2 regions of the Marinomonas sp. HM11-D genome follow, and region 1 is predicted to be linked to the other one. Evidence: riboswitches for the same ligand, from Rfam matches in the RefSeq annotation. Region 1 holds a riboswitch; the other holds the start of a gene.

Region 1 (16,295 bases):
TGACCAACTCCGATACAAGGTTTGCCTTGTCGTTTAGCGGCCCATGCGGTAATCGGCTCGAAATCCGTTAACACCAAGTCGTACTCCGACACATCAAAGCTGGCGATGTCTTTCAATAATCGCAAGACTTTCGCCTGACGGTAGGTTGCCCACATACTAATTTGGCCATTTTTGGCAACAAACGATAAACCGTTAAAAGTACGGTAATTGCCAAAGCCTTCCATATCAAAGTAGTCATTCGCATCACGGCCAGAGAAGACATAATCCACTTCAATACCAAGACGCGCAAACTCCACACTCATGGCACGAGCGCGCGTGATATGACCATTACCGGTGCCTTGCACGCCATATAAAATCTTCATGCCAACACTCCAAACGACAGCATCGCACATGTGGTGCCGAGCAAGGCGCCCATAGCGGTATCTGTTGGGAAATGTACCCCCAGAAAAATACGCGACATGGCCACCATGGCAGACCAGCTGTAGAAGCTTAGATAGAACTCTGGGAACCATTCACTCAAACAGTACGCCATGAAAAACGCGCCAGAAGTATGCCCAGAAGGAAACGAGAATTTGTCAGAAGGACGAATAAAGCTGGTGAAGTCTTCCAAAATGTCCGCTGGGCGATTGCGCTTAAAGCTCTTTTTCAGGATCAAATAGAGCACACGCTCTAGGGCAAAGCCGCCCATAATGATGTAAGCCCATGTCTCTAAGCCAAACGACCAAAATGCTAACGCCAAGACAACATACAATGGCCCATCAGCCGACATCGAAATCACTCGACTCACTCGAGTCATTAACTGGCGATGCTTACGCGCCATCAGCCAGTAAAATGTTGTCACGTCCATGTTGTGAATGCTGTTAAGTATGTTCATAACGCCACCTCTACACGTCTTCTATCGTTTCAAAATAGAAAATTTGGGTGTCATTTTCGTGGCAGGAGGATGATGCTTTTATGACAAGCAAGCGCTCACTAGGAGCGCTTTTGAAACCAGAATGGTAAGGTTGTTGATTGACAGCTGAGCAGTAGACTACAGCCAATTACTCAACATAAAGCCGATACCGAATGAGCGTGTGTAGTTATCGTAATCCAGCAACGACTGTCCGTAGCCTTCAAAATATTGGGCATAACCACGCACCTTGCCCCACATAGGGAAACTCACCCCCAAACGCACTGCGCCATGGTTCTCCGAGAAATCAAGGTTATTACGTAGCAGCACATCCACGGTGACATCATTGATCACATGCACCACGGTGATTTCACCATGGCCCAAGTAATCTTCGATATCGGAGTTATCATCGTTGTCCCCTGATTCAGGAATACGATACCAAGGCTTGATCGACACTACCGTATTTTGATGCTCGAAGATAAAGTCGGCGTAGACACGATTCCAAGAACGAGAAATTGGTTCACCACGGCCATTCGATTGGTGCACGACCCCGTAGTTTAGGTGGGATAACTTAGCGCCAAAAAAGCTGAAATCCAGCTTCGGCTCAGTGGTGATAAAAGCCTCTGGTTCATAATTGGTATCACGAAATGGGGCTGAGATTTCGCGATTGTAAGCTTGCCAATAGGATTCTTGGGTATAGGCAAACCACAGCTTTGAATTACGACCTAGCACCCCTTTCGCCACCGGAAATTTTAAACTGACCTGAAACTTAAACTCGGTGTCTTGCAGCTGATCTGAATCGACATTGTTGTAAGAGCCGCGATCTCCAGATTTACCCGTGTAATAAATAGGCAGGAAGTAATTCGGCTTGTGGGCCGTCAAGACAAAGGGATCGCCCGCGGAACGCTCTTCATATTGCACCCGCTGCTCGATCATGCCATTGGCTTTTCGAGCGCGTTCGGCTATCGGCTCTGGCGACTCTGGCTCCATTGAAACTGACTCTTCAGTTTCAATCTCCTCCAGTGTCACCGGAGCAGTTTCTGCCATGCTGACACCACTGTAGAGCCCAAGGCCAATTAAAAGCACACTTACCTGTTGCCAATTCATGGCCATCTCCTTTGACAATCGATCGGGTTATGAATCAAGAAGCGTTACGCTGGGATCACCTTACGCAGATAACTTGCATTATCCATTTCGATGATTTCTACCGATAGGCTAACTTGTTTCACCGCAAAGCTGCACAAAGCATCAAGGACAGACTGTGAAAGTTCCGATTTCTGTTTTGTACTACGCCCGCCCAACATGCGCACACTGACATGGACAAAAGCATCTTGCACACCATTGGTAATAAAGTGCTTACAGGCAAAAGCGCGCAATTTAATATCTGCCGGTTGAAACAGGCCAGAGTCGAGACATGCTTGCTGCACCGCTTCCATCCAGTCTAACGGCGGCACTTCTTGTTCAAGATTTTGGCTGTACTCAATGATGCAATGGGGCATAAGGACGTCCTTCTAGTTATTTTTAATGGAAAGAGTTTACTCAGTAACCAAGCAGGGTATCGACTGTTTTGGGTAATAGACTTAAATGACGATAGTTACGAATATTTTGCGCCACGATCTGCGCAGCACTGTGCAGCGTGGTCGGAGCCGAGATATGTGGTAACACAGTAATATTCGGATGGGTCCAAAAAGGGTGTGAACGAGGTAACGGTTCATACATAAACACATCCAGTACCGCGTGCTTGATACGGCCAGTGTTCAGCTCATACAAGAGCGCATCTTCATCGACAATTTTACCGCGGGCAAAGTTAATCAGCTGAGCACCCGGTTTTATCTTAGCCAGGTTTTCACTGCTAAGCAGCCCTTCCGTCATGGCCGTCAGCGGTAATAAACAAACGATGATATCGCTCTGTCCAAGCAGTTGCTCTAACCCTTGATCGCCAGACAAGCAGGCTACCTGTTCGATACGTTTTTCAGTGCGACTCCAACCCTGCACTTGAAAACCTAGCTTGACCAAGGCCTGTGCGGCACTCTGCCCTAATTCCCCCAGTCCCAATACTCCGACAGTACGATCTTTGGCTGCCAGATAAGGTAGCGGTTGCCATAAGACTTTGCCTTGCTGATGGGCATAAGCTGGCATTTCACGATGTAAAAACAGGGTCCACGCGATCACGGCTTCTGTCATAGCGCGACTTAATTCTGGATCCACTAAGCGCACAATACTGTAACGTGGCGGCTGTTTTTGTTGCAGCATTTTCTCCACACCCGCCCAAACACTATGCACCCAAACCAAGTTGGGTAAGGTCAATAAATCATTTGGATCGGGGTTGGCGACAATGGCCACATCGGCCATTTTGCGCTGATTTTCAGTGAGTTTACGCAGAGGCAAAACGGATTCATCAGGCATGGCTTTAGACAGTACTTCTAGCCACACGCTTTCTTCCGCTTCGTCTAGGGTACTGATAAATGGAATGGTGGAAGTTAAGAGCATAGTTTGCGTACCTCTCAAAAAGGCTTTAAATCCCTTCTTCTAACTTAGGGTTTATCATGAAAGAGGTGTTGGTTAGGTCAAGCCATGTGGCTTGCCTTTAAAAATCTCTGGGCAAAATCGGAAGCATTACAAGGTCTACCAAAATAATAACCTTGATAAGTTGAACAACCCATTTGCTGCAACTGTTTAAAATGTTCTTCGGTTTCAACACCTTCCGCGAGAACCTTCAATGACAAAGCGTTGGCCATGGCAATGATTGCCAGCACAATGGCGTAATCATCTTTATCGGTAATCAGGTCACGTACAAAGGACTGATCAATCTTCAAGCGATCAATGGGCAGATCTTTTAAATATTTCAACGAGGAATAACCGGTACCGAAATCATCAATCGATAAGCTGATACCCAGTTCACGAATTTGCTCCATAATATTTAGGGCACGCTCAAGATCCGACATCAAAGCCGTTTCCGTGATTTCAATGTCCATCATAGTGGCTGGCATTTCGCTCTCTCTCAATGCCTCAGCAATATCCTGTAACAAATTCGAGTAAGAAAACTGCATCGGGCTAACGTTAATGGATATGCGCCAGTTGTTTTGCCATAAGCCTTGTTGATGCCAGCTCGCCACTTGCTGGGTCGTTTGCTGTAATACAAAACGTCCTAACTCATGAATCAAACCGATGTCCTCTGCGATCGGGATAAATTCCATCGGTGGCACAAAACCACGCTCACGATCATTCCAACGCAGTAAGGCTTCTGCGCCAATCACTTCACCATGTTGGTTGTTTTGAGGTTGGTAGTAGACCTCAAATTCACTTTCTTTTAGCGCGCGATAGAGGGACTTTTCCATTTGCAAGCGGGCATCGGACAGTGACTGCATGTCCTCTTGGAAAAAGGCAAAGGTATTACGGCCCAGCTCTTTGGCTTTGTACAAGGCCGTATCCGCTTGGCGCAACACAGTCGCCGTCGACTCTTCCGAGCCATTAAAGAAAGACACGCCCATACTGCCAGTAACGTGTAAGTCATGGCCTTCCACATGCTTTACTTCCGCGCACTCCCTTAAAATGCGCTGCATAAAGTTCACCACTGCCACGTTGTTTTCATTCATTGAGCCGCGAACATTGCCCCACAAAAAGACAAATTCATCCCCGCCCATGCGTGCGAACGTTGTGTCCGGTGGTACCAAAGGCACTAATGAGTCGACGACTTCTAAAAGCAGCTGATCACCGACGTTATGACCTAAAGCATCATTGATGGTTTTGAATCGGTCAAGGTCGAGAATAATCAAGACACCAAAACGCCCAGACTCCATTTCATCCATGGCTTTTTGCAGATGATCGATCATTAGAGCTCGGTTCGGCAGACGGGTTAACGAGTCATAGTAGGAAAGACGGTTAATACGTTGTTGCGCTTCTTTACGCTCGGATAAATCGCGCATCAGCAGCACCACTTCGGTTTCACCCTGCACCACATATTTGTTGATACGTATTTCAACTGGCACCAACCCCTTATGGTTGGACAAGGTGGTTTCCGCCGTCATCACCTGATCAACGGCCAAATCCTGCAATGACAACTGTAAAGACGCCCAGAAACTGCCGCCTGGAAGCTGGGTCAAAGGCTGATCCGCGAGTGCTTCAGCTTGCATATTCACTAATTTTTCCGCAGCTTCATTGACCACACGAATATTGTAGCTTTGATCCAGCACTATGATGCCATCTGCCGCATGGCTAATCATGGCTTTAGAATGCTGATGACTACGCTCTAAGGCATCTAGCGCTTTACTTAAGCGCAGCCATAATTCATTAAAAGTACCTTTGAGTCGCCCCAGTTCATCATTTTGATGGTGCTTATCAAATGCCGCAGGAACGGAGACTGCACGGTTATTGTCCAAGCGTGTTAAGGACCAAGTCAGTTGTTTTAACGGACGAGTCACCATGACGTAGAACAACAGGGATAAAATCGACGCCAGTAACACGTCTTTCATGAGATTTTGAACAAACAGCTGGCTATTGAAGCGAATGACCTGCTCTACCAAATAACGTCGATCCAACTCTAAATCCACTTGACCAAGAGAGATCTCAATACCGCTAAAGTTCAATTGCCGTGAAACAGCCAAAGTATCTTTGATAAGGTAATTAGCAACATCGCTGCTTAACGATGGCTCAATAAAAGGGGCACTAGCTTGGGCGAAAACATGACCATTTTCATCATAGATGGTCACTTTATGAATGGCAGGATTGTAAAGCAAACTCTCTGCCTGCTGTTGTGCAAAGACGCTATCTAAGCGAAATAATGCTTGGGCTAACGGACGCTCAACAATCGATAAAGTATCGTTGAACTCCTTTTGAATTCGGTAGGGTTCTTGTTGGATACTTTGATAAGCCTGAAAGAAACTGAGTACGACACTCAGAATAATTGCCAACAACAGTGTTGCAATAGACTGTTTAATGTACAGAGATCGATTAAGCGCTGATACCATTATTACCCTACTGCTCAGTCTCGATGACGACAATATAAAGCACCTGCCCCATACAAATGCTATAGCAAATCATCCGATGACTATACAGGGTTCATCTACGTATGAAAACTCCGCCCACCTGACAAATCTCATCCTCCGGCAGATATCAAGACTTTCAATAACTCATTGGTTTTATAAAAGCTATTAGATGCTCGAAACAGCCGAATTTAAGCCATTGGCTAAATGCGAGGAATGCCTCCTAGCCAATAATAAGGTCACCATAAAGACGCCCCCTAGCACTACCCAAGATCCCATTACTACCGCTGACCATCCCCCCATTTGCCAAAATGGGTCAAGGTAAAAGCCACCGATGCTCGCGCCCAAGTAATAAAACACCAGATAGAGCGAGGACGCACTGGCTTTAGCCTGCTTAGCGTTTTTGCTAACAAAACTACTGGCTGTAGAGTGACATAAGAAAAAGCCAAAACAGTTGATAAATAAACCGACAATAATCGCCAGCAAGGATGATTGCAGCGTCACCAAAGAACCCAGCATCACAATCCCTGTGCCCAGAGACATTATGCGCGGTTGTGACATACGCGTAGCCAACTTACCTGAAAACGCTGAGCCAACGGTGCCGCTTAAATAGGTTAAAAACAGTAAGCTGACGTATTTTGCCGACAACGAATACGGCGCCTCTTCCAGGACAAAGGTGATGTAGCTGTATTGGTTAATAAAAATAAAGAAGTTAAAACCACCGATTAAATAACACATCAGCAACAGCGGATTGCGCAAATGCATCGAGACATTGGTGGCAAGGGTCTGCACACGAAAGCGCTTCGCTTCAAAATGACGAGAGTTTGGCAATAACACCCAGAACAGCGCAAAGCAAATAAGGCTGACCACAGCCATGGTCAGAAACGCTGCCGAAGGTCCTTGCCACTCACCGATAAAGCCACCGATCAAGCGGCCGCCGATGCCGCCCAGCGTATTGCCACTGATGTACAACCCCACCGCAATGGCCATAGCATGAGGGCTGTATTCATCCCCTAAATAGGCCACCGCAATGGCCGGTAATCCCGCTAAGAAAAAGCCTTGCAACGCTCTTAAGAACAGCAGCGAACTGTAATCACTGGCAAAACTTAAGGCAAAAGTGGTTAAGGTGACACCAAACAGGGTCATCACCATGATTTTCTTACGCCCTAAAGCATCCGACAGTGGGCCATAAAATAATAAGGATAAGCCAAGCGTTAACGTGGTGATGGTAAAGCTACTCGCCGCCTGCAGCTCATTGATGGCGAAATCCCGCGCAATCATTGGTAACAGTGGCTGCGTCACATAGACGTTTGCAAACACCATAAAAGAGCCAATAATTAATGCAAGGGTACCGCGCCAAAAGGCCCAACCACCAGTTTCAATCACTTTGGATACTCCAGTCTGAATCAATAATGAAGAAACTATACGCTCAGACTTTTTATCAATAAAATATATATAAATTATAGATTGGATAAGAAACTTTGATAGAAATAAAGCCGCTTCGCTACTTTATCACCGTCGCCAACGAGCTTAGCTTTACCCGTGCGGCCGAGCAGCTGCACATCGCTCAGCCAGCGATCAGCATGTCGATTAAGAAGTTAGAGCAAGATCTCGGAGTTAAGCTGTTTCATCGTCACGATCGCCAAATCAGCCTCACTGACGAAGGCCACGTGCTACTCGAACACGGCAAGCGCCTGATCCAACAAGCCGATGAAACGGAACTCGCCATGCAAGAACTTAGCGGTTTAAGCCGTGGCGAGGTGCGTGTCGGCATTCCCAGTATGCTGGGGTCTTACTACTTCCCACCGATTCTGATGGCATTTCGCCATCGTTACCCTAACCTCACGCTTCAAGTGATCGAAGGCGGCACTTGGAAGCTACAACAAATGCTCGAAAGCGGTGAGATCGACTTAAGTGTCATTGTGGCGGAAACGCCGAGCGAGTTATTAGAAACTCGCGCTCTAATCAAAGAACAAATGCTGGTGACCGTGGCCAAGGAGCACCCTTTTGTCGAACTAGAGAGCATTCCACCGGAGCTGTTTTTTAAGGAAGAGCTGGTGATGTTCAAAGAGGGTTATTTCCATCGTCGCGTCATTGACCGCTTAGCCCAGCAACAAGGCATCAAACCCAACTTTGGTTTTGAAACCAACCTGATCCCTTTAATCAAATCTATTGTGAAGAATGGTTTTGGTATCTCAACGCTGCTAGGCATGGTGATTGAAGAGGACGATGGGCTGGTAACACGCCCCTTTGCGGAAGATATTTGGCTCGATATCAATATTGCGTGGCGCAAAGATGGTTATTTATCCAAAGCCAATCAAGCCTTTCTTCAGTTTGTTATCGATGAAACGGAACGAAAAAAGCCAGCTTAATCAAGCTGGCTTTTGCTAACGTCAAAGCAGATAGAGCGGATGGCTATTTGGCTTGGTACAAACGAGCTTCCACCCAAGGGGTGCCTTGCAGGCGTTTGAAGGCCTTCGCCCCCGCCAGAATCCCCAAGTCAAACAGCGGCTCAAGCAACACCACACTGAGGTACGCCATGCCAAAGGTTGCCACTGAGCTAAGGTTTTCCACGCCAAGGCCTTGACCGTAAAACGCCCAGAAAGCAACCCAAGCAATAATACCGCCTTGGTAAGTCAAAGACAGGCGTAGCGCTTGACTGTATTGAATGTCCACATACGCCGTGCGCTCAGAGATGGTACGACGCGCCACCGCAGACATAGCAAACAGCGGTAACAACAAAGTCGTCACATTCATACCGTATTGCGGCAAATCAAATGGCGCAAAAAAGATACCTTGCACGAGTAGACCCGCACTTAAGCCCATGGCCGCCGCAGCGGGACCAAAGACTAAAAACAATGTTGAACCAAGAATAAAGTGTACTTCCGAAACGCCCACAGGCTGCTTCGGAAAGACTTCGAAGAAGATGAAAACAAGTAATGTCGACATGACAGCACGCATTAATAGACTGGTCAGACCGTCTTTTTTAATGGTGTCTAGAGAGGATTTCGCCACAAGGCCAAAAGCCAATATTGCGGTTGCGTAACTAAGTCCTAGCTTTGCGCCGGTAACAACGCCTGGTTCGATGTGCACAGTGTGCCTCCTTATCGTTTATTCATACCACCCGTATGAGATGAGCAACTAAGCTGAATGGCCGGTCTCCGGACTCGGTAACGCTTATCGCTTCCTTCCCATATAAGATAGTGAAAAACGACTGTGCAATCCTTGCTGTTACCTACCGTTGCGGGGGCAGTATAGGATCATTGGCATTAGCCAACTCCCTATTTCCCGTTTCACTTCATAAGAAGCACCGTTCAACGAGCGAACTGTAACAGCAAGCCAATAAGAATAGAACTGAGTGGAGTTAATGATCTCCTTTATTTGATTCATCTGAGCGCGCAAACAACAGTTCTGATAAGCGGTTACGACGCCCCATTTTTTGCTCAAGATCACGGAAGAAGTCGGTGCGATGAAAGATGGTGCCACCGATAAAACCCAGCACACTGCCGAGCACGATATCGATTAGGCGATGCTCCAATAATAAAGTCGCATCCACACCACTCGAGGTAATCTCCGCCATAATGACGGTTAGTGGCGTAATAAATATCACCGCGAGGCCGTAGTTTTTAACGATCAACATTTCCACAATGGTTTGCAGCACGCAGACACAAAGAGCCAATACCAACGCCGAAGGATGAAATGAGAAAATCGCACTGGCCAAGAACATACCGATAACCGTACCTGCAATACGATGCACATTACGGTGCCACACCATGCGGAAGGTCGCCCCTTGCAAAATCGCGGCACAGGAAATTGGCACCCAATAGGGGTTACTTAATTCCAGCAATAAGGCAAAACCATAGGAACCAGCGATACATAGGCTTAAAAACAGTGCTTCTAAGATAATCGCATTAACACGCTCATCCACTTGTACTGGCTCAGTCACGGTTTTATGAGCACCCGTTAATAGGCTGTAAATAAACGCCATCAACACGGCCCACATGCCACCTATGGCAATCAAGCCAACCCGCTCAGGCGTGGCAGCCATATCAAACGGCATTGCCATAGCAATACAAGAAGCCAAAATAAAAAAGAAACTACCAGGAGGTGGCAGGCGGTAATAACGGGTAATGACAATGACCGTAAAGGCAATCACAAACAAGGCAAAGGGCGCCAAACCAGGCACCGAAACCGCCAATGTCGCTAACGTCAAACAGGCCATAAAGCCAAAGGTACACAGAATCATGGTCAGCATGCGGGATGAGGTCCGCGTGGGACTCATGTACAAAAACACCATCGAACCTAAGCTTGCAATCATGGCTTCAGCAAAGGTGTCCGTTAACGCCCCTAATACCGCTGGCGCACCAATAGTAATGCCTGCTGCGACCGGTAAATGCCATGGCCGACTCACATTATTCAGAGCAAACAATCCTTTAAAAGCCGATTTGAAACTCACTGTTCATACGCCTCGTAGAAAATAAATATTTACTAACGCTCGCTTACGTTAATAACTTTGCCATCATTAGTTGCTATAACTGATTGACTAGATTGTTAAGTTTTGTACCTTAGGAAAAGATACCGAGTGTTCATAGTATATCACCCAGGTCTAAGGACATTAGAAAAAAGGAATACAACATGAGTCTCTCGTTGCAGAGTAAAATCACCCTTCAAAGCATTCTTGCGACACTACTGGTTAGCGTCGCCGTCGCTTGGCTAGCCTTTAGCAAGTTTAATAGCACCAGCCAAAACAGCATTCAATCAGAATCCGCCTCGCAGGCTTCCGCCATCAATGTTTACCTTAGTAATTGGTACAACGATCGCGAACAAACCATGGCGACGGTGCGCCTCCACCTCGAGGCCTCATTAAATCAAGGCACAGAAAATGAAGCAGAAATCTTAGCCATTCTTCAGCAAGCACAAGCCAGCCTTGGTTTTGGTATGACTTTTCTAGGCCTCGAAAATGGCCACATGTATCGTCATGATCCAAGCTTAAACAGTGCCGATTATGACCCACGTGTGCGCTCTTGGTACAAGGATGCCAAGGCCACACAACAGACCTATGTGACCGCCCCCTATGTCTCTGCCTCAACACAACAACTGTCAATGACCTTTGTCGAGCCTGTGGTAGTGAATGGTAAGTTTATCGGTGCCATCGGCGGTTTGGTGTTCCTTGATGACCTATTGAATCGCTTATTGGAGCTCAAAGTATTGGGCCAAGGGGAGCTAATTTTGTTGGGGCACTCTGGTGAAATTCTGGCGCATCATGATAAATCACTGATCCAAAAGAACATCGCTGAGTCAACTTATCAGATTAGCGCTGGGGACGTAAGCCAAGCCCTGAATGGCTCTGTGTATAAGGAAATTAATGCCAACGGAGTAGCTAAATACTTATACCTACAAGAACTTGGCAAAACTAATTGGGTCCTGGCTTTGGTGATGGATAAAGCCACCTTAATGGCACCGATCAAAGAATTCGCTACTTCCGCCTTTTTATTTGTCGCCATTCTACTGGTCGTGATTGCCCTACTTGTTTTCAAAGTCTCGCAATGGTTGTTAAAGGATCTGAAAAACGTAACCTCGCGCTTGCAGGACATCGCCCATGGTGATGGTGATTTAACCGCACGACTGACAAACCACAGCAAAGACGAAGTGGCCGAGCTGGTCAATGCCTTCAACCAGTTCGTCGAACGCTTACAAGGCACCATCAATAACATTAAGGCAATTGAAGGTCAGCTCTCGCAACAAGCCAAGTCCATTGATTCGACCTCTAGCCATAGCCACGACCGCCTGCAAGCTCAACAAAACAGCATCACCATGGTGGCGACAGCAGTCAATGAAATGGCCCAAGCGACTCAAGAGATCGCCGATAATGCCCTAGACACTGCCCACAATGCCGACAATGCCGTGTCCTCAAGTGAATTTGGACAAGCACAAATCGATGCCAGCCAACGTAGTATTCAGCAGTTGGCAACGGACGTCAGCTCGGTGTCAGAGGTGATTCAACGCGTTAGCCAAGATGCGGAAAACATTAATTCTATTTTGAACACCATTTCAGATATCGCCGAACAAACGAACTTATTAGCGTTAAACGCTGCCATTGAAGCGGCCCGTGCCGGTGAACAAGGCCGAGGTTTTGCCGTGGTCGCAGACGAAGTACGTGTGCTGAGTCAACGCACCTACAGCTCGATTGAAGAAATTCAAAAGATGATCGAGAACCTCCAACACAGTAGTGGCAATGCGGTCACACAAATCCAGCGTAGCCATGAACAGGCAGAACGCAGTGTGCAAGACATCCATACCGCTCGCGAAAGCTTTGACGAAATTAAACGCCTGATCACCAGCATCAGCGACCGTGCGACACAAATTGCCAGCGCCACAGAAGAGCAAACCAGTGTCAGCAAAGGCATTAGTGAGAACACCAGCGAAGTGGATGACGGCGCTCGAGAGATGGTGACCTTTGCCCATGAAAACGCTGAGACCGCTAGCCGATTGGCCCAGTTAACCAGTGAGTTAAAAGAGAACGTACATTACTTTAAAAGCTAATCAGCATTCGCCCGAAACAAAAATGCCCAGTAAACACTGGGCATTTTTGTTTCATTCACATTTACACAGCAAACGGTGCGACGCCGATCAGCAAGCCATGCAAATAAAATGCGACCAATGCATAAGCAAGCACACCGACCACCAGCGCGATGATATCGTATTTGAAATCTGGTGCTTCGAACTTCACGCCTTCGGCCTTAAAGCGACGGCGAGTAATAATAAAATTCAATACCGCCCACACTAAAAATGAGCCAAATAACAGCACATCGGCGCTGGTGCCATTACTGATTAAATGAGCCAATGCCCACAATTTAATCCCCACCACCATAGGGCAACCGACACGCGCTTTGATCTTTGAATAAGGCATGGCCGCAGCGGCAATATAGATAAAAGCAAACAAGACTAATAGCGCCGCAATATGACGTGTCCACACCGGTGGGTACCATAACCACTCAGCACTGTAACGGGCGTAGCCATAACCCATAATCAAGGTTAATAAACCGACAATTGCCACCGCTGCATGTAGCATTTTCCAGTTGCTTTTTCCGAGCTGTTGCATCATAAATACACGCCATTCAGGCGCAAATAATCTGATCGAGTGAATCCCGATAAATAACACCAAACCAACCAATAACAGCGCCATGAGTTTCTCCTATCCGAGTTTTGTGAAGGCCGTTAACTTTATTGCCCAGGAACAGTGCACAGAAACATAAAATGATGTGTGAGCCATCTATATTTCAGTGGCATTTCCTATATTATTCAGTCAATTATACAGTCTTTACAATCTATGAATGCGACTACTCTATATTTCGTTTTGTTTGCAAAATCTCGACACCAAAACCACACTCTTGTAGGCATTAATCATTATCATTAATTCTGATCCATAAACCTCAAGCAAACTCATCGCTTGGCTCATAATTTAATTTCTGTTGGACAAAGATCTAATTTTTCTATGCTTAAATTTACGACGTTTACATTACCGCTTCTGACGGCTCTATCATTGCCTATCCAAGGGATGGCTGAAGAAAGTGTCCCGACTCAAGAGCCGACCAATACTAAAGTGGTTGCAGACGCCTCATCTGAAAACGCTGGCTATAGTTTTAGTCGACAAACTGTGATCGATCTAGCGCAACAGTTAGCGCAATCACCCATGAAAGCGCCAGCAAGAGCTCCCGAAGCGCTCAACAACCTGGATTACGAAACCTATCGAAAAATTAACTTTCAACAGAACCAAGCCGTTTGGGGAAAATCGCCAACACAATTTTCTATTCAGCTATTTGCTCCAGGCTTTCTTTACAAAGACCTAGTCGAAATTGATGCGGTGGAAAGCGGGCGCGCGTTTCCTATTGAGGCGACCAAAGATTCCTTTACCACTCCTACGGATGAAATCGATCAGCTGATTGCTGATTTAGGTAAGTTCGCTGGCCTACGCCTGCACTACCCGCTCAATAAAGCCGATTACAAAGATGAGTTTATTGTCTTTCAAGGAGCCAGCTACTTTCGCGCGGTGTCGAAAGGACAAGTTTACGGTGTATCAGCCAGAGGTTTAGCGGTGGATGTGGCGCAGCCAACCGGAGAAGAGTTCCCAATGTTCCGCCATTTCTGGATTGAGCGCCCGTCTTCGACACAACAAGCAATCGTGGTGCATGCGCTTTTGGATAGTAAAAGTGTGACTGGTGCCTACCGTTTTGGTATTTTCCCAGGCTCCCCTACTCGAATCGATGTGGAAGCGACCTTGTTCCCACGCCGAGACTTAGCTCATATCGGCTTAGCTCCACTGACCTCCATGTATATGTTTAATGGCAGCTTGGATTACCCAGAAATCGAAGACTATCGTATCGCCGTGCATGACTCAGAAGGTTTGCAAATTCAAACAGGGCGCGGTGAAATGCTATGGCGTCCACTACAAAACCCTGAGACATTGCAAATCAGTGCTTTTATGGATCACTCCCCTCAGGGCTTTGGTTTGGTTCAGCGCAATCGCAACTTTAGCGATTACCAAGACTTGGAGGCCAATTATCAGTCACGACCATCGATTTGGGTTAAACCGCTTAATGACTGGGGCCCAGGCCATGTCGAGCTGGTGGAAATCCCATCGAACTCAGAAGCCAACGATAATATCGTGGCTTACTGGCAACCGTCGCAACCTCTGAAAAAAGACGAGCCTTTCAACTATTCTTATCGTTTAACACTGACCAATGACACGCCAGTTTTGTCAGGTAAAGCACACGTGGTGCGCAGTGCGAAAGGACAGAAACTGGCCTCAGAGCATGCTCAAGTAGTGATTGACTTTGATAACATCGAAGTGGAGAACCTCAGTTCTATCACAGTAGATGCGAGCATCAGCAGGGGACAAATACTAGAAGCACATATTACTCCAAACCCTTATGAAAAGGGGGTTAGAGCATTTGTGACATTCGATCCTGGTAATGCCGATTCCGCAGAATTACGTGTCCAGCTCAAGCAGGATGACACACCGCTGGCAGCGACTTGGTTATACCGATGGTTAGGTGAATAATGAAACAAACAACACGTAAATCTGGGCTTTACGCTCTGCCCGATGAAGCCACACTGGACATGCCTCGTCATGACGTAAACGAAGCTCGTCAAGCGGCGAAAAAGCAACATCAGAGTTTCTTTATGACGACCCTGCTGTCACGTCTATTTGTCCTGTTCGGGACCTTAGGCATGTCAGCTTATGGCGCCAAAGAAATGTATGAAGTGCTAAGCACTAACCATATTACTTGGTTACAGTGGTTATTCTTAACCCTGTTCTGCATTAACTTTACTTGGATTTCGTTTGCCTTCACCCAAGCTACTTTAGGCTTGCTGTTTAAGTTGTCTCCGTTTAAACGTAAACGCAAAGAGAGCGAAGCTGAAGGCGTGACCGCCATCCTACTGCCGGTTTATAACGAAGATCCTGTGCGTATCCGTGCCAGCATTGAGGCGATGCACGAAGATCTAATGGAAAAAGCACCGGGTAAATTTGCGTTTTTCATTTTGAGCGATACCAACCGTGCCGAAAACAGCATTAAAGAGAAGCACACCTTCTACCCTATTCTGAATCAAGACAGTGCTGGTTGCCCTATCTACTATCGCCGCCGTTTGAACAATGCAGAGCGTAAAGCTGGTAACGTTGCCGAGTGGGTCACCCGATTTGGTAATGACTACGAGTGCATGATCGTGCTCGATGCGGATAGTTTAATGAGCGCAGAATGCTTGTTGTCTATGTCACGACGCATGGCAGCAGAACCTTCTCTCGGTTTGATTCAGACTCTGCCAACCATTATCCGTGCTGATACCCTGTATAGCCGCATTCAGCAGTTTGCTAACCAGTGCTTTGGCCCGATTTATGCGGCTGGTCTAACCACCTGGCATGGCAATGCCTCCAACTTTTGGGGACATAACGCCATCATTCGTACCAAGGCTTTTGCTGAAGCCTGTGGTTTGCCAATCCTACCAGGTAAAGCGCCGTTTGGCGGTCACGTGATGAGCCATGACTTTATTGAAGCCGCCCTACTTCGCCGAGCGGGTTGGGGCGTTCGCTTTGATACAGACTTAGAAGCATCATACGAAGAAGCGCCGCCATCATTGATTGACGTGATGGTTCGAGATCGTCGTTGGTGTCAGGGTAACTTGCAGCACAAAGCTTTCGTCAATGCCAAAGGGCTGCACTTCGTCTCGCGTATGCATTTGATGACGGGGATCTTTTCCTATTTCAGCGCGGTATTTTGGTTTGCTTTGATTGCCGTTGGTTTCGCGCTTGCGGTTCAGGCGCACTTTGTCCGCCCTGAATACTTTACCAACCTGTCCTTGTTCCCAACTTGGCCGGTATTTGACTTCGAGAAAGCACGTTCGCTGTTTATCGTTTCTATGGCGTT
Region 2 (16,295 bases), on a different contig from region 1:
TCGGGATTTTTAATCAACACCGCCTCTTGATTCAGACGCGGGATCAAACGTGGCGAATCCGCAAACACATTAACACCGCCACACAGAGTCACCACCTTACTGATATAGTGATCACTGTTCATCGACATCAAGGGCTCATCCCACACCTGATAAAAGGTCTGCACAGGAGGCGCACCTTGATAACGCTTAGCCAAGGCATGAATACCTGCTAAAAACTCATTCGCGGTTTTCACTCCGACGGACTCAGTACCGGAAAGCAGCGCCATATCTTTAATATTATCGGCGATATCATCAAAGTCATGGGGTTCAACGTAGTACACCGTTAAGCCAATACGCTCAAGGGTGGCAATTTGTTCGCTCGGGTTGCCCGTTCCCCACGCTAACACAAGGTCTGGCTTTAGACTTAACACACGCTCAAGATCTAAGCGCGTATGACTACCTACCGAAGTTACTTGCATGGCTTCAGGTGGGTAGTCACTAAAAGACACCCTTGCGACGACCTTGTCGCCCGCACCAGCCGCGTAAATCAGTTCGGTCGCACCTGGAGATAATGCCGCAATCCTTGTGGCTGGCTGAGCCATGCAAACGTCCCTTTGCTTATCATCCACAACACACAACGGCTGTGCTGAAGCTTTCTCCGCGAACGAGGTCGCAAAGAAGAGCCCAAACACAAATGTCGTCAGAGGACGTTTAAAGCAAAAATTAGCTGTCATTAAAAGGCCGAGTAATTAACCGTTAGGAAAGCGCCAACCCCAGGGTTGTTGTAGCCTTGTGCGGTTTGGTAAGACTTATCCAGCGCGTTTTTGACTACGAATTTCGCATTCCAGTTGTCGGCAAAATCGTAGCTCGCACGCAGGTTAAGCACACCATAACCAGGTAGCAACGTTTCGTTCTCTTCATCATCAAAACGATCGCCGTAACTTGCCAACGTCATACCCAATGCGAAGTCTTCAAAGTGGCGATCCACATCAAAACGTGCACTCTTGTTGGCACGGCGAACCAAGCGTTTGCCTTGTGTAGCGCCATCGCTAAGATTTTCAGTATCCATCAGTGTTACCGCGACCGCAAACGACCATTGTTCAATGTCCGTACCCGCCGCAAGCTCTAAACCACGTACGCGCGCCGCTTCGATATTGCCCACGGTTGGGTAAGTCCAGGCAATTAGATCGTCATAGTCCGCTTGGTAAATCGCAGCGTCCCAGTAGCTATTCTGGTAATCACCACGGATGCCCATTTCATAGGACTCGGAGGTTTCTGGACGAATGTCATTGGTTAAGGTGTAACCCCAGTTTTCCGCATTCATCGAGTTAAAAGTTGGCGCGGTGAAGGAAGTACGGCCACTAACACGGAAGGTATGCACCTCATCAAGCTGGTAACCAAATGCTACCCCACCTGTAGTTTGTGTATCGTATTCATCGTAATGGTCAGCACGCAGGTTTAACTGCACACTCAATGGACCGAATTCAGATAAAGACTGAGCGAATACACTGTTGCTGGTGCGCTCTTTACTGTAGGAGCCATCAAAGCTGTCTTTGATATGTTCCGCACCCAGCACAAGTTCATGATCGCCAAGCCATAGGGTGTTATTCCAACGTACACTTTGCGATTCACTATCGTAATAAGTGCCAGTTTTGACGCCTGCATCGTTCAAAATATCGTAGTCATCCACCGACTCACGTAATTGAATTTCTGACTGCCAACGGTCCGTGACATTCACACCACCGGTCAGCGCTAACACCTGGTTAACATAATCGTTATTACGCAAACTACCACTGGACGTAGTGTATTCAGAATCGCCTTCCGCACGCAGCATCAAGGCTTTAATGTAGGCACCCGTATCAAATTCATAGCCAAAGCGCGCCAGCATATGGTCATTGGAATAACCCATATCACCTGCGCCTTCTTTTACCTCTTCACCGTCGGTATTGAAAGAACCAACCGATAATAGATAGCTCGCCTTACCATCAGATCCCGAAACGGTCGCATCCGCTTGAGTGGTACCAAATGAACCGGCCCCCACCGAGATGTCCGCTTGATCGCCCTGCTCGCCTTCTGGCAGGAACACCTGAACGACACCACCCGCAGCGCTAGAACCATACAGAGAAGATTTCGGTCCACGAACCAATTCAATGCGTTCAACTTGAGAAATCGGAAGATATTGCCAAGACGCTGAACCTAATGAATGGGATTGAATCGGCACACCATCAATCAGGAGCTTAGTACCTGTACTAGCGGAACCTCGGGTATAGATATTCGTACTTTTACCGTAACCACCGTTGGTCACGATATCGACACCAGGCTGAGCGGCTAGCAACTCGGTAATTTCTTGTGGCTGTTGTTTTTCAATATCGGCTTTATCAATCACGGTAACAGAGGTCAAAGACTGGGCTTCGGTCACTTCTGTCGTAGTGGCGGTCACCACTAATTTTGAAAGATTGCTAGTTTCTTCCGCCAACACGATTTGAGATGAAGTTGCGGCCAGAATAGCCAGTGCCGTCGCAGATTTAGCGAACACTGGTGCAGAATAAAATTGAGTCGTCATGTATTTGTCTTCATGTACACTGCACACGCCCGTACAGTGGTCGATGTTTGGCCTAAATCTTCAGGCCCCCTACTACAGGCAGGTCTCCGGACTGATAAAGCAGAGTGACCTCTCACCTTGTCGCCTTCCCATGTCAAAACACAGTGGCGTACAGACAAAGCTTTACTTTAAATACCGTTGCGGGGGCAGCGTCAGACTCTCACTGACTTCCCTCTTCATGCCGAATCGCGTCGGCAACCTCTAGCGGCGCGTACTCTAACACAAGCAAGATGAGGGTTGAATGAAAGCCGCTCAGGCAAAGATTAAAAACACGATAAAGTAGCTTTTTAAAGCGCTCTCTGTGCAAAAGCGATTGCCTTATAAAAATTGCTAATTATCATGTCAGCTTATGGATGGAACCTTTCTTCACAAGGCAGTGATGGTTTTACAGTGGAGATTGACAGTGTTTCGTATAGCGATAGTACTAGGCAGTTTGGTATTCGCTTTACCACTCTTTGCAGAAACAAATGCGACGGTTGCGCGCATTAATTCGGTGTATGACGCGGATACCTTTCGGGTCGATATCAGTAATTGGCCGGATATTGTCGGCAAGAACATTCCTGTTCGAGTCAATGGTATCGATGCCGCAGAAATTCGCGGCAAATGTCTCAGTGAAAAAGAGCGCGCTAAAGCCGCTCGCGATTACACGCGCAAATTTTTAGAAAGCGGTCATACGATTGAACTGCGTAATATTCAGCGAGGTAAATACTTCCGTCTATTGGCGGATGTTTACGTGGATGGTGCGTCCTTATCAGAGGCATTGATTGCCTCTGGCCACGCGCGTACCTACGATGGTGGCACGCGTCAAGGCTGGTGTGCGCTTAATTAGTTCATGTTAGCTTTTGATTTTAAGAGGCGTCTTAGATGAGGATTTAGGACGCTTCTCCCAACTGACTTTGACTTCAAATTGCTGGCGTCCATCGTCTTCACTGGCACTGACTTTCAAACGCAGCAAGCCTTTCGGATTAAGCTCCATTTCGCTGTCTTTGCCATCGGCAAATTCCATCTTGCCTTTGCTTACCCCTTTGGCAAGCGCTTCAAGCACGGCTTGAATATCGTCCGCTTCCACCAGTGCTTCGTGTTTAAATTCTGTTTTCGACTTCATGTTCTACTAAGAATAAATATGCTTAAGTGATTTGGCAGGTAAATGCTTGATCACCGGATAATCACAACTGATACCAACGATACCAAGCTGCTTACTAATAATGGTCGCACCCATGCCCTTTCCAGGAAGTTTTTCTAGGCGACGTGAGTTTTCATCGAGCGTAATATCACCCTCAATGTGTACCAAGCCCTTTTTAATGGCAATGCGTTGACCGTGCGTTTTGTTCACGTGTCCTTGCACCACCACCTTGATACCTGTTTTATGGATCGCCTTGACACCACGGTGTGTTAACGGCAAATCGGCATCACGGTATTTGGTACGGAAGGTATTCGCCAACGGGCTGTAGTAAAAACCAAATAAATCGCGGCGCTGAAGATTGCGATGAAAGGCACGGTTGGCGTAGCGGGTGCCATTTTTCAACAACATTTCCCCCATCACATCATCTAGCCCCGCATGCAGGTACAAGAAAGAACCGCGTTTCTCCACCAATTTCATTTTGCGGAAGAACCAGCTAAATTCGCCCTTTTTGCCCAAAAACATCTTTTGACACTGCATGGACGCCGCGTACACATGACGTAAGGTCAGTCCAGCTTCCAAACAATGGCGCTCAAACTTATCGACCTTGGTATGCATCTTACGCACTTCTCGATCAATACCTTCCGATGTCAAAAAGCCCGCTGCGTGAAACGGAAACTCGTTAAACCAATCTTCATTAGGAAACAAAATTTTGCGACAGGTGGCCTCATCTGGCACCTGCTTTTCCCACTTGGTGCCTTCTAAATATTGCTCAAACACTTCCTTGAACAGCGGCACAATCTTCTTACCCATACGTACAAAGAAATGCTGATTGCCCGCATCCTTTTTGCGCGAAATGGCCAATAAGCCCATGCGCAGGCGTAAATCATGATTACCGGCCAACAGCGTCACTTTGGCTTTGATCTTAAAAAGGTATTTTAAGCTACGGAGTAATTCGAGGTTGCTCGGCCCCTTATCTAGACAATCACCACCGACCATGATTTCAGCACTTTTACCAAATTTGGTCAGTTTTAACTGTCGTAAACCGGGCTTACTTCGTTCAGCGACACCCGCAGCAATCAGTGAGTTTTCAAACGCTTCGGCATCGGCGTGCGGATCCGAAATAAACACCACAGGACGGCTTGGCCAGCGTACTTTCTTTTGCCAATACTTATTAAGCGGCTGATGAGTATCCAATGCCTTGTCATTAAACGAACAGCTTTCACGAGGCCACAGAGCAACGTTGGTCGGAATACGAGCACGGATCTCCTCATGAAGCGGAGAATCTACAATGGTAGGAAGTTTATTCTGCATAATAAATGCGACACCTTCGTCTGTTTGGGTCAGTTAATCCGGAGCATCTTGAAGCTTACGCTGCTTCCAATCCCCGAACAGCTGAGTTGTCTGATTGCCAACAAATTCCAAAACTACTGGATGCCCATAATGCATACTAAATCGTTTAATATCGCAAAATTTCATGACATTCATATGAAATGCGGCATGTCGAATCGAAGCGCCATGGCCAACAAACAACTTTACTAACGGGCGGTGATCGGCCGTGTGTTGCTGCCATGTTTGAATATGCTGCGCGACTCTTTCCCCAGCTTGCAATAAGGATTCCGCTCCGTCAAATGGTAAACAGTAATGACTGTCGGACTTCCAACCTTCAGGAGCTGGGTCAAATCTTGGATCGAGCGTTAAAATACGTTCGATTTCATCTGTTGTTAAGTTCGCCACCGCGCCAACGCTTCGCTCACACAATGACGAAAAACTTTGCACTGTCGGCTCAGCAACGAATAAATCGGCCACTTCCTCTTGATAGATGGATGCGGTTTGCCAGGCCCGCAATAACGTTGAGGCATCAATCACAGGGTCCAATCTATGCCCTGAAGATAACAACCAGTCTTTGAACAATCGCGCTTGTCGGCGCACTTCAAGCTCGCCTTCAGCGGTTAAAGGATAAGGTTGCATAGCACTCGGCGTATTGCTGAGCTGTTCATACGCTCCGTGGCGAATCAAGGCACAGATGGCCATTTATAAGGACTCCAACAATTCAAAGGCGCGATCAAAATCGATCTGCCCTGTTAAACGATAGACCTTAACGGGCGCTAGTGTTTTACAGTATTGTGAAAGTGACGCCAAATCGTTTAGATCCGCACAAAATTGCCCCGTTTGATCTTGGTAAAACGGCCCTGGTCGTTTACGCAGGCCATCGATCACTGCGGCTTCGCTGTTCAAGTCGACTGGCATTAACTGAGTGGCTTCGGTACTGCTTAAAGACCAGTCGAGCATCACCAAATGGGCTAACGCACCCTCACTGGCCACTCGACCTTGGCCGTATTCATCTTCGATTTGCACATCGTATTTTTCTTCTAGCGACCAAAGTTCCGCCTTCGATAAGGCCTGCAGTTGCTGTTGACGCTCGCTTGGCAAGATATGTTTTAAGCGCTCTGCATTAAGCAAGGTCCCTGGGTTCACTCGTGGTAGCTTAGCAATGCCCACCGCATGAACGCGCTCAGCGTCGCGTTTAAATAACAAACGATCATTGGTGATAAAGTTGCGCTCAGCGTTCTCTAAACAACGCAGCATCAGAGTCGATTTACCACCACCGGAACCTGCCGCAATGGCCGTCACACGACCATTGTGCTCAAAAGCCGATGCATGGCCTAACTCATAGCCGTGGCTTAAATAATGGTTCAGGCATTGGTTGTTTACAAAGTTAACAATTTGCGCCAGATTGTGACCGCAAGGACCCACTACTGTCGGTGTCTGATTAGACTGCAATAGCGTTAGACCCGTCTTAAATTTCTTAATCCAGCGCGCCCCAGACCAAGCATCCAAGTAACCTTCTTTGCGACCGGTTTTACCCGCTTCTCTTGGTACTTCTAGCCATTCCAGCTCATCACCCAGAGCATCTTGCTCGACCACATACAAGTCAATCTGTTGACTCGGCGCACAGCCACCAAGGTAGCTTTTGTAGTACAGATCCAGTTCATCTAGCAGGGTTGCATTATTGCTATGAACCTTGACCGCTAATTCACCAAATACATAGTGTCGTTGTTGCTCACAAGCAGCGTGTACCGCTTGCAACTGAGCTTGATCAAATAACTCGGTCAGCATTATAACGCTCCTCGTTGTTGCACCTGCTCGATAACGTGTTGCGCATACGCTTCCGCGGCATCCAGCTTACAGCCTTCCAGCGCCCCTTTAAAGCCACCAAAGGCTGATACTTCAAACACCACTGGGCCTTGATCAGTCAAAGCAATATCGACTGTGGTAAAGCTCAGATCAAAACACGCCTGCGCCTTGTGCCCCAATTCAATCAGCTCTGCACTGGGTTCAAATCGCTCGTAATGACCACCACTATGAATCGTGGTATTCCAGGAGTCTTTATTACCTACGCGCGCGTAAGTACAGAAATACTCGCCACCAAGGAACACCATCCCTAAATCTTTGCCATCCAACTTAACCGTTTGTTGGATATAAAACAGGCTGTTGTTCTGACGATAGTCCGCTAAGGCTTGGCGTAATTCGGTTTCCTCTTGCGTTGAGCTTAACATCACCATGCCACGGGCTTTGGTGGAATACAGCGGCTTCAGGATGACAGACCCAAAGTCATGCACAGTTTGCAGTGCTTGTTCCAAATCCTCGGTGATACGAGTCTTCGGCATCGGCACGCCGCCTTGCTGTAACGCTAAGGTACCACTTAGGCGGTTAATCAAATTACCGATCGCCTGTGCTGAACTAAAAATAGGCACACCCATTTTTTCAATATGGGACAGCACATGAATGCGGTCTTCCGTGCTTGGGGCGTAGACTTCACTGATCTTCTTCACAATGATGCCGTCTAATTGCGCCAGATCTAGCTCGCCAAACATCAACTGATTGGTATCTAAGCGCAATTCCACCTTGGCCATATCAATGACAGCACGAAATCCAGTGAGGGCTTCTAGACGGTCCGCCAGCACTTCGGTTGACCATTTTCCTGGGATTCCTACCACCCCAATTTTGGGCTTATTCACTATATAACTCCTTTAGTGGAAGCTTAAATGCTGCTTCTTTTTCGGCTGGCAAAGTGGCCAACTTTTCTAACAAATAACGTGCGCGTAAATACATGCGCGAGGACAATTTCTTATCCAAGACAAAACGTGTGGAACTGGCAAATGAGCGTGCTAAACCAGCGGCCATGCGTAGTTCAAAGGTTGGATCTTGATGCCGTTTGGCAAAACGCAAACCGAATTGATAGATCTCTTTGGCACAGTCCATCATTAGCGCTCTCTGCTTTGGCTCTAAGATCTGCATGCGATAAATAGACACCATCAGCACCGTCAAATCCTGTACGTAATCAAAATAACTGGAGCGATGCAGATCGATAAAATAGATACGGTTTTCAACCCCATCAAAAATTAGGTTATCGACGTTAAAGTCACCGTGGATCATTACCGAAAATGGCGCGGGCCAACGGGTTTCTTGCGCTTCGACGTGGGCGACCAACTCGTTAAAGCTAGGCTTCACAACCCCACAAATACATTGCTCGGGTGTGAAATATTCTGGATGCACCGCCACGCAATCCTCGACTCGCTTGTTCAGCTGCCCCATAAATTTCGCTTTGGCGGGCTCTTTACTCAGGGTTTCTTGCCACGTCTGCTGTAACGTTTTAAACAGGGTTTTTAACGCCAATTGCAGCGGCTTTTCTTTGCCTTCCCTAAGAAGCGATTCAAGGGTCTTACCAGGGATATGTTCGATTAATAAGGCCGAGGTTTCGCCATCATGCTGACTCTGCATCAAGACATCGGGCGCCAATTTAGGGTTCACCTTGCGCCAGTTTTCAACCCCTTGCACCTCTTCATCAATCTTAGTTTGATCGCCCTCTTTGTATACCGCCAACACCCGTTGCCCTGATTCATCTTCGTGTGTCAGTGAAGCAATAGCGCTACCAGAACGGGTTAATGCCAGCCGTTTCACCTTCAAATCGTCCAACTCGTAATTCAGTGAGGCAGAAACGTGCTTCAGGTGGCGATAGTTTTTTAGCGTGGCCACATGACCAAGATCCACCTTGATAAGCGCTTCAGCAACCCTAGTGAGCAGCTTGATCACACGTTTTAAATGAGCATTACAAAGGATGGCGGCGTTTAGCTCAGCATCATCAAGCGTCGTTTTCTGCTTTATGGTATGCATTTGCACATCGTCGAATAACTGCGTCAGCTTATCCGCCCGGCGCGCAACCTTGATGCTGGTACGGCGAACTTCCGTATAAAAACCAAACTTGATCAGTTGAATCGAGCGATTGAGATGCTTAATAAATTGGACCGCTTGGCCAGAGGCAGGATGACGAAATTCGAATTCTAAGGTGCCAGCCTCAATGCATTCAGTTAATCCTGCAGCCAGCTCCGCTAAAGCATTAGCAAAGCCGCGCACCGCAATTACTCGGTTATAGAATGAAGTGCCCAACTTTCTGCGCTCTAACATTTGTGCGCAGCGAAGCTCCACTTTCTCACGCAAGGTTTGTACATAGCCTGCGCGAGCGCGCATACGAATAAGAATATCCGGTGAACCTGATTTAAAGAATAACTGAGCAAAATCACCATGCTTCACAAGTTCGCCAAGCAAAAACGTGAGATCTTCCTGAACAGTGTTAAGAGGGGATGCGACAGACATGCTAGCTCTAAAAGTAAATCCATAACCTTACACTATATTGAGACTAACAAGGTTACAGTCACATTAAAACCTTATAGATATTAAGCATTTACTCAAAATCTGTTTACAAGTCAGTACATAAAGACGCAATTAGTCAATTTACTCAGACAACATTGATGACTACCCTTTTTGTAGAGTCACCATTTATGCGCAAACCTATGTCACCCAAGGCGTTATGCTGTGCGTAAAGAAATGCTTATAAATTATCTAGTTACAATTTATTCCAACCTGATCATTTTAGAATCAAAGCTGAATAAATTTTCGTCGTTCCAAGGTTTGAGTTTTAAAGGAATTAGCGTTCAAATTTCAATGGATACGTTTTTTTGAATATGCAGTCTGATGAATTGATACTGTGTGCGGTCACACTGTAAGGATCTTCATCAGATGTAGTACGAGGAAATTTCCATGTTGTTTCAAGCGAAGAAAACAGCAAAACGTATTGCAGAATTGGAAAATGAAGTCGCCGTTTTCCAACAAGTTCGTAAAGATTTGATTGAGGGCATGCTGTACTTTGCCCTTGATCAACAAGGCCACTTTCTTGAAGCCAATCCCAGTTTTCTTAAATCATGTGGCTATCGATTTGAGGAACTAGGCACTATCGCCAACCATATTTCCCAAAAAGCCAAGCATAAAGCGCATTCACAACAGCTATTACAGGCCATCTCATCAAACCAGCACTGGCATGGTGCCATGCAGTTTCTTGGTAAAGACGGCACCGAGCGTTGGTACCGAGTCATTCTTCAACCAGTGGCGTATGAAAAGAATGAGCGTCTGTCGGTCTACTGTGTTGAGTTGACCCGCACCATCACCCAATCTCGTCAACACGATGACATGCTTGCCGCGCTAGACCGCTCGCAAGCAGTCATCGAGTTTAGCTTGGATGGCATCATTCTCGATGCCAATGATAATTTCCTTAAGGGCATGGGCTATAGCAAGAGCCAAATATTAGGCAAGCATCACCGTATGTTTTGCAGTGCTGCAGAAGCGTCTTCGTCTGCTTACGAGCAGTTCTGGCGTACACTAGCATCAGGAAAATTCTTTTCTGGTCGCGTTCACCGTGTTGATAGCCGTGGCCAAGATATTTGGCTAGAAGCCACCTATAACCCAGTCCATGATGAAAATGGAGAGCTGTACAAGGTAGTGAAGTTTGCCTCAGTGGTGACTGACCAAGTTAGACGTGAACAGGCGATCTCCGAGGCATCTGAAGTGGCCTATAACGTTTCTCAACAAACAGGACAGCAATCCACTAAAGGCATTGAGGTGATACAACGCACCATTGCTACCATGCAAGAGCTGACCACTTATATGAGTAACGCCAGCGATGGCATCACCGCCCTAGACGCACAATCGGCCAAGGTATCTGCTCTGGTTGAAAGCATTCGCGGCATTGCCGATCAAACCAACTTGCTAGCCCTTAACGCTGCGATTGAGGCCGCCCGTGCAGGAGAACAAGGCCGAGGCTTCGCGGTGGTCGCTGACGAAGTCCGCCAATTGGCATCACGTACCAGCACAGCCACCGAACAGATTATCGAAGTGGTAGCGGAGAACAAAAAGCTAACAGAACAAGCGGTAAACTTAATTAACGACAGTCTTAACAAGGTTAATGAAGCTCACCAGCTATCAAGTGAAGCAGGCATCGTCATCAATGATATTCAAGATGGAGCTGAGCAGGTCGTAGCAGCCGTCGAGCAGTTTAAGCAAAACCTTTAGGCTTTGCTTTTTAACTCAGTCGCTTCTGGCCATAGGCGTTGCTGTGCCCGTCCACCATCACGAAACCCATGGCAGGTATTGCGTACCGTTTGTCGCTCTTCAGAGCCCGATGCATAGTTGGGCTCGAAATTTAACTTGTAACCACGGATGGTCTGTAAAGCGGCCGTTGCTAAAGGCGGTAGCATTTCAGTCAAATGGGTACAGCTGGTGGTACGGCCGAGCACCACTTTGGCTTCGTCCATCCAACCTTTTTTAATTTGTAAACCAATCAATTCTTTGTATTGCGGCTCCGCCCCAGAACAATCGGAGTACGGAGTGTTGTGCATTTGCGCACGCACATCACGGATGGTAAAGCTGTCATCAAACACTAACGTCAGGGTCATGCGGTGCAGAAAGTCACCGATCTCAATCAAACCACGATCTTCTAAAGAAAACGGATAACCCTTGGTGTCTTCCAGCACGCCCTCCACTTCCCACAGACCGTCGTCACGCTTATAGCCTTGAATATTGATGTTTCGAGTGTGTAATGGGGTCCGTTTTACTGTCATGGTGTTCGTCCGATTTTGATTCTAATTATTTGATCAATAAGTGTTAACGATTTTTGCCAAGCCTTCAACATTGAGACAAAACATATAAAAATAAAAAAACGCCTTAGCCGTGAGACTAAGGCGTTTTTACGTTGGCATCACCCAACATTACTCGGCTTTCGCATTATGCGTGGGACTATTTTAAGTCAAAACGGTCCGCATTCATGACTTTTACCCAAGCTTTGACAAAGTCTTTCACAAACTTTTCTTGGTTGTCGTCCTGAGCGTAGAACTCTGAGTAAGCTCGCAAGATAGAGTTAGAACCAAACACTAGATCCACTCGCGATGCGGTCCATTTCACTGCACCGGTTTCTCGGTTACAGATATCGTAAGAGTTACGGCCAGTTGGCTTCCAAGTATTTCTCATGTCCGTCAAATTGACGAAAAAGTCATTACTCAGCACTCCTTCTCGGTAGGTCAATACACCCTGTTTTGTACCACCATGGTTGGTCCCTAAGACACGCATCCCACCGATTAACACTGTCATTTCTGGCGCGGTTAAGCCCATCAACTGCGCACGATCAAGCAATAACTCCTCAGGTTGCGGGATATAATGGTCCTTTTGCCAATTACGGAAACCATCATGTAATGGTTCTAGTACAGCGAAAGAATCCACATCGGTTTGCTCTGCTGTGGCATCACCACGGCCTGGAACGAATGGTACCTTAATGTGTACATCTGCATCGTAGGCAGCCTTCTCGACCCCTGCACTACCAGCAAGCACAATTAAATCGGCCATGCTAACGGGTTTGCTCAAACCTTTTTGAATCCCCTCTAAGACCGACAAGACTTTTTGCAAACGCTCTGGCTCATTACCTTGCCAGTCTTTCTGTGGTGCCAAACGAATGCGTGCACCGTTAGCGCCACCTCGGTAGTCTGATCCGCGGAAGGTACGAGCACTGTCCCAGGCTGTCGATACGAGTTCCGACACAGTCAGTCCAGAAGCCAAAATTTTGGCTTTCAAGTCCGCAATTTCAGCGTCATCAAGGGTGTAATCCACCGTTGGAATTGGGTCTTGCCAGATTAGATCTTCAGCTGGCACATCGGCACCTAGGTAACGGGCTTTCGGTCCCATATCACGGTGAGTCAGCTTGAACCAAGCACGAGCAAACACCTCTGAAAAATATTCTGGATCTTTGTAGAATTTCTCTGAAATTTTACGGTACTCAGGATCCACTTTCATGGCCATATCCGCATCCGTCATGATCGGCATACAGCGAATGCTTGGATCCTCAACGTCAACCGGTTTGTCTTCCTCTTTAATGTCCACCGGCTGCCACTGCCAAGCGCCCGCAGGACTTTTCACACTTTCCCATTCGTGATTCAACAGCATTTCAAAATAGCCGTTGTCCCACTGAGTTGGGTTAGTTGTCCAAGCACCCTCTAGACCACTGGTCACCGTATTACGACCAATACCACGAGTTTTGTGGTTGTTCCAACCAAGGCCTTGCTCTTCAATTTCCGCGGCTTCTGGCTCACGACCTAAGTTCGCCGCATCACCATTACCGTGGGTTTTACCCACTGTGTGACCACCCGCCGTTAACGCAACGGTTTCTTCATCGTTCATGGCCATACGTTTAAAGGTTTCACGCACATCATGGGCTGTGCGCTGTGGATCAGGGTTACCATCCACACCTTCTGGGTTTACGTAAATTAAGCCCATCATCACCGCTGCCAGCGGGTTTTGAAGATCACGTTGACCAGAGTAACGGCTGTTTGGATTGTCGGTTGGTGCTAACCACTCTTTTTCAGAACCCCAGTACACATCTTTCTCAGGGTGCCAAATGTCGGCACGACCACCACCGAAACCAAACACTTTAAGTCCCATTGATTCATACGCCATATTACCGGCTAGAATCATCAAATCTGCCCAAGATAACTTGTTACCGTATTTCTGTTTGATCGGCCAAAGCAAACGACGCGCTTTATCCAAGTTGGCGTTATCTGGCCAGCTATTCAATGGCGCAAAACGCTGGTTACCCGTGTTTGAACCACCTCGGCCGTCGGCTTCACGGTAACTACCCGCGGCGTGCCACGCCATACGAATCATCAAGCCACCGTAGTGGCCCCAATCCGCTGGCCACCAGACTTGGCTATTGGTCATTAAATCTTTTAAGTCGTTTTTAACTTTTTCAAGGTCGAGCTTTTTGAACTCTTCCGCGTAATCAAATTCGTTACCAAAAGGATCCGTCTTAGTGTCGTGCTGATGCAAAATGTCTAAATTAAGCGATTTCGGCCACCACGCCATCACAGAATCGCCCGATTCCGTATGACTGCCGTGCATCACAGGGCATTTACCTTGAGAAGTATTGTTATTTTGACTCATGACTTGGCTCCTTCGTTGATTTGAAGTGGTATGTCTACCCACAAACTGTTCCTTATTAAAAATAGAACACCGTGGGGCATACGCATTAACATCTCGATAAAGATCACATTTTTTCTGTTTGTGACTAGATTTCCTTCTAAGCATAGAAAACCTTGTCTAATAAGAGAAATTTGCTTTTTAAATTGCAGTTGATAGATTTTTACAATCAAAGAGAGCTCTTCAATTTTGACCAAGCAAAAAAAAGCGTGCTTATGGCTAAGCACGCTTTTGAAGTATCGAGGCGGGTGGACTAACGTTGGCGCCACCAATCTTGGAAGGTTTGCGTCTCATCATCCAGATTGACAGTCTCACCGATTAGAGGTGTCATCATACGATAATCAGCCCCTTTTGAGGCCAAGGTAATGCGCTCAAGTGGCTCATACCAAGAGTGATTCGACAGTTTGAACTTACTATTGTGAGCCGCCAATACTGCCTTAGCTTGCACATCATTTGCCGCTTGCACGGCTTGCTCAGGCGACATATGAATGTTGGCCCAATTTTCGTTGTACTGGCCATCTTCTAGAATCGCTAGATCAAAGGCTCCAAGGCGTTTATAAATTTCTTTAAAATGCTCACCGTAGCCGGTATCACCACTGTACAGCACTTTGCGCTCTGGTGTCATGATGGCAAAGCCCGACCAAAGCGTGCGATTGCGAATTAACAGGCGCCCAGAAAAGTGCACCGAAGGCACCAAATGGATACTAACGTCGCCATCGTCAAAGCTATCAAACCAATCGCCTTGGAACACTCGATCTTCGGCAAAGCCCCATTGGGTTAAATAAGAACCGACACCAAGGGGAGCAATCACCTGCCCTACCTTATCTTTCAGCCCTTCAAGGGTGGGCAAATCTAAGTGGTCCCAATGATCATGGGAAATCAGCAAGTAATCGATTTTGGGAATATCGGCAGCGTCATAGATATTCGTCCCAGGGAACGCCATATTCGTGCCAGGCACAGGTGAGGCATAATCGCTAAACACCGGATCAATTAGGTAGCTTTTACCATCGAATTGCATAAAGTAAGACGAGTGTCCCATCCACACCACGATATTGTCATTAGGATCGAGCGCTAGTAAATCAGTCTTCTTTGACGGTAGCGGCTTATCAGGAATGGCATCCACGACTTCTTGAAATAAGAAACGGTAGAACAGCGCGAATTGGCTATCGTTCGTGGTCGAGACCGGTACCTGCGGATTGTTATGGAACAGGCCTTCATCGTAATGATCGCTGTTAACTGGCGCCTCAACGATTGGTGCCACAAACTGCGGTTGCTGCAAATAGAGAATGCTGACAAATGCCAGCACTATGACTGTCCATGATACCCAATAAAGTAAACGGCGCATAAAACCCATCTAGTAAAGTTAAAGCGTCGATGATAACAAATACCTAGGTGAAGAGAATTTCTCTGTACCTAATAGGTCAATGAGTAGGATTCATGAATCCTTACTAGAAGCAATCTCAACGTCTTCTAAAAGCTGCGCCCCGGGCCCCTGCTCGGCAATGATGTCATCAGGGTTTCTTAGGGGGCAGTCTTCCAACGACAAGCAGCCACAGCCGATACAGCCTTCCATTTGATCCCTTAACTGCAACAACATGGTGATGCGCTCATTAAGCATGGCGTGCCATTCGACACTCAGTTCACGCCATTCCTCTACGGTGATCTTTTTCTTTGGTAGGGTATCCAAGTGCTCCTTGATCAACGCCAAGGAAATTCCCGCCCGCTGAGCAATGCGAATAATGGCGATACGACGCAACACCGAACGGTCGTAACGACGCTGATTGCCTTGGTTACGCCAACTTTCAATCAAGCCTTTGCTTTCGTAAAAATGCAGTGTCGACACATTGACGCCACTGCGTTTAGCAACTTCGCCAACACCTAATGATTTCTCGTTATTCATAGTAAAAAAGCTATTGACCTCAAGTATGCTTGAGGTCATATTATTCTTGTCGGCTAGCACACTCAAGTGCCATTAATCGTTTGTTTTCGTAGGAGCCGACATGAATCGCCCACAATCCCCTTTCAAAACCTGCGCACGCTTTGGGCATGTCATCGCACACACACCCAGCAAGTCTGTTTTCTCTGCTAACCTTTTTGTATCAAAAACAGGAGGTAACGTATGAGCGAACACAACCTTCCACCTAAAGAACCGCTAGAAATCGACCGTTCCTCCCCTAAGTTAGCCTTCGTTTTAACTGGCGTGGTGCTAGCGGGTATTTTTGGCGGCATGTACTACAT

Evidence for each region. Region 1 has a riboswitch for cobalamin ahead of ACOSVP_RS08950 (energy-coupling factor ABC transporter permease). Riboswitches for the same ligand answer to the same signal wherever they lie in the genome.
Region 2: another riboswitch for cobalamin. It lies ahead of ACOSVP_RS08325 (TonB-dependent receptor domain-containing protein); the one in region 1 lies ahead of ACOSVP_RS08950 (energy-coupling factor ABC transporter permease).

What each region holds. Positions count from the first base shown of each region.
Region 1 covers NZ_JBMMKT010000005.1:66,394-82,688, reverse strand. The annotation lists gene ACOSVP_RS08990 (MJ1255/VC2487 family glycosyltransferase) at 1-362, opposite strand, end outside; gene ACOSVP_RS08985 (phosphatase PAP2 family protein) at 359-874, opposite strand; gene ACOSVP_RS08980 (phospholipase A) at 1,031-1,996, opposite strand; gene ACOSVP_RS08975 (5-carboxymethyl-2-hydroxymuconate Delta-isomerase) at 2,041-2,388, opposite strand; gene ACOSVP_RS08970 (2-hydroxyacid dehydrogenase) at 2,429-3,379, opposite strand; gene ACOSVP_RS08965 (putative bifunctional diguanylate cyclase/phosphodiesterase) at 3,457-5,856, opposite strand; gene ACOSVP_RS08960 (MFS transporter) at 6,040-7,257, opposite strand; gene ACOSVP_RS08955 (LysR family transcriptional regulator) at 7,356-8,243, shown strand; gene ACOSVP_RS08950 (energy-coupling factor ABC transporter permease) at 8,287-8,964, opposite strand; cobalamin riboswitch at 9,007-9,201, opposite strand; gene ACOSVP_RS08945 (FUSC family protein) at 9,236-10,327, opposite strand; gene ACOSVP_RS08940 (methyl-accepting chemotaxis protein) at 10,507-12,414, shown strand; gene ACOSVP_RS08935 (NnrU family protein) at 12,476-13,057, opposite strand; gene ACOSVP_RS08930 (glucan biosynthesis protein G) at 13,367-14,932, shown strand; gene mdoH (glucans biosynthesis glucosyltransferase MdoH) at 14,932-16,295, shown strand, end outside.
Region 2 covers NZ_JBMMKT010000004.1:327,655-343,949, forward strand. The annotation lists gene ACOSVP_RS08320 (cobalamin-binding protein) at 1-581, opposite strand, end outside; gene ACOSVP_RS08325 (TonB-dependent receptor domain-containing protein) at 713-2,542, opposite strand; cobalamin riboswitch at 2,603-2,799, opposite strand; gene ACOSVP_RS08330 (thermonuclease family protein) at 2,985-3,410, shown strand; gene ACOSVP_RS08335 (amphi-Trp domain-containing protein) at 3,417-3,686, opposite strand; gene ACOSVP_RS08340 (metallophosphoesterase family protein) at 3,693-5,015, opposite strand; gene ACOSVP_RS08345 (histidine phosphatase family protein) at 5,049-5,735, opposite strand; gene ACOSVP_RS08350 (HprK-related kinase B) at 5,736-6,821, opposite strand; gene ACOSVP_RS08355 (GAK system ATP-grasp enzyme) at 6,821-7,723, opposite strand; gene ACOSVP_RS08360 (phosphotransferase) at 7,716-9,359, opposite strand; partial or broken gene ACOSVP_RS08365 (PAS domain-containing protein) at 9,900-10,574, shown strand; partial or broken gene ACOSVP_RS08370 (methyl-accepting chemotaxis protein) at 10,683-11,108, shown strand; gene ACOSVP_RS08375 (DUF2889 domain-containing protein) at 11,105-11,656, opposite strand; gene katG (catalase/peroxidase HPI) at 11,832-14,021, opposite strand; gene ACOSVP_RS08385 (MBL fold metallo-hydrolase) at 14,311-15,402, opposite strand; gene soxR (redox-sensitive transcriptional activator SoxR) at 15,493-15,996, opposite strand; gene ACOSVP_RS08395 (efflux RND transporter periplasmic adaptor subunit) at 16,177-16,295, shown strand, end outside.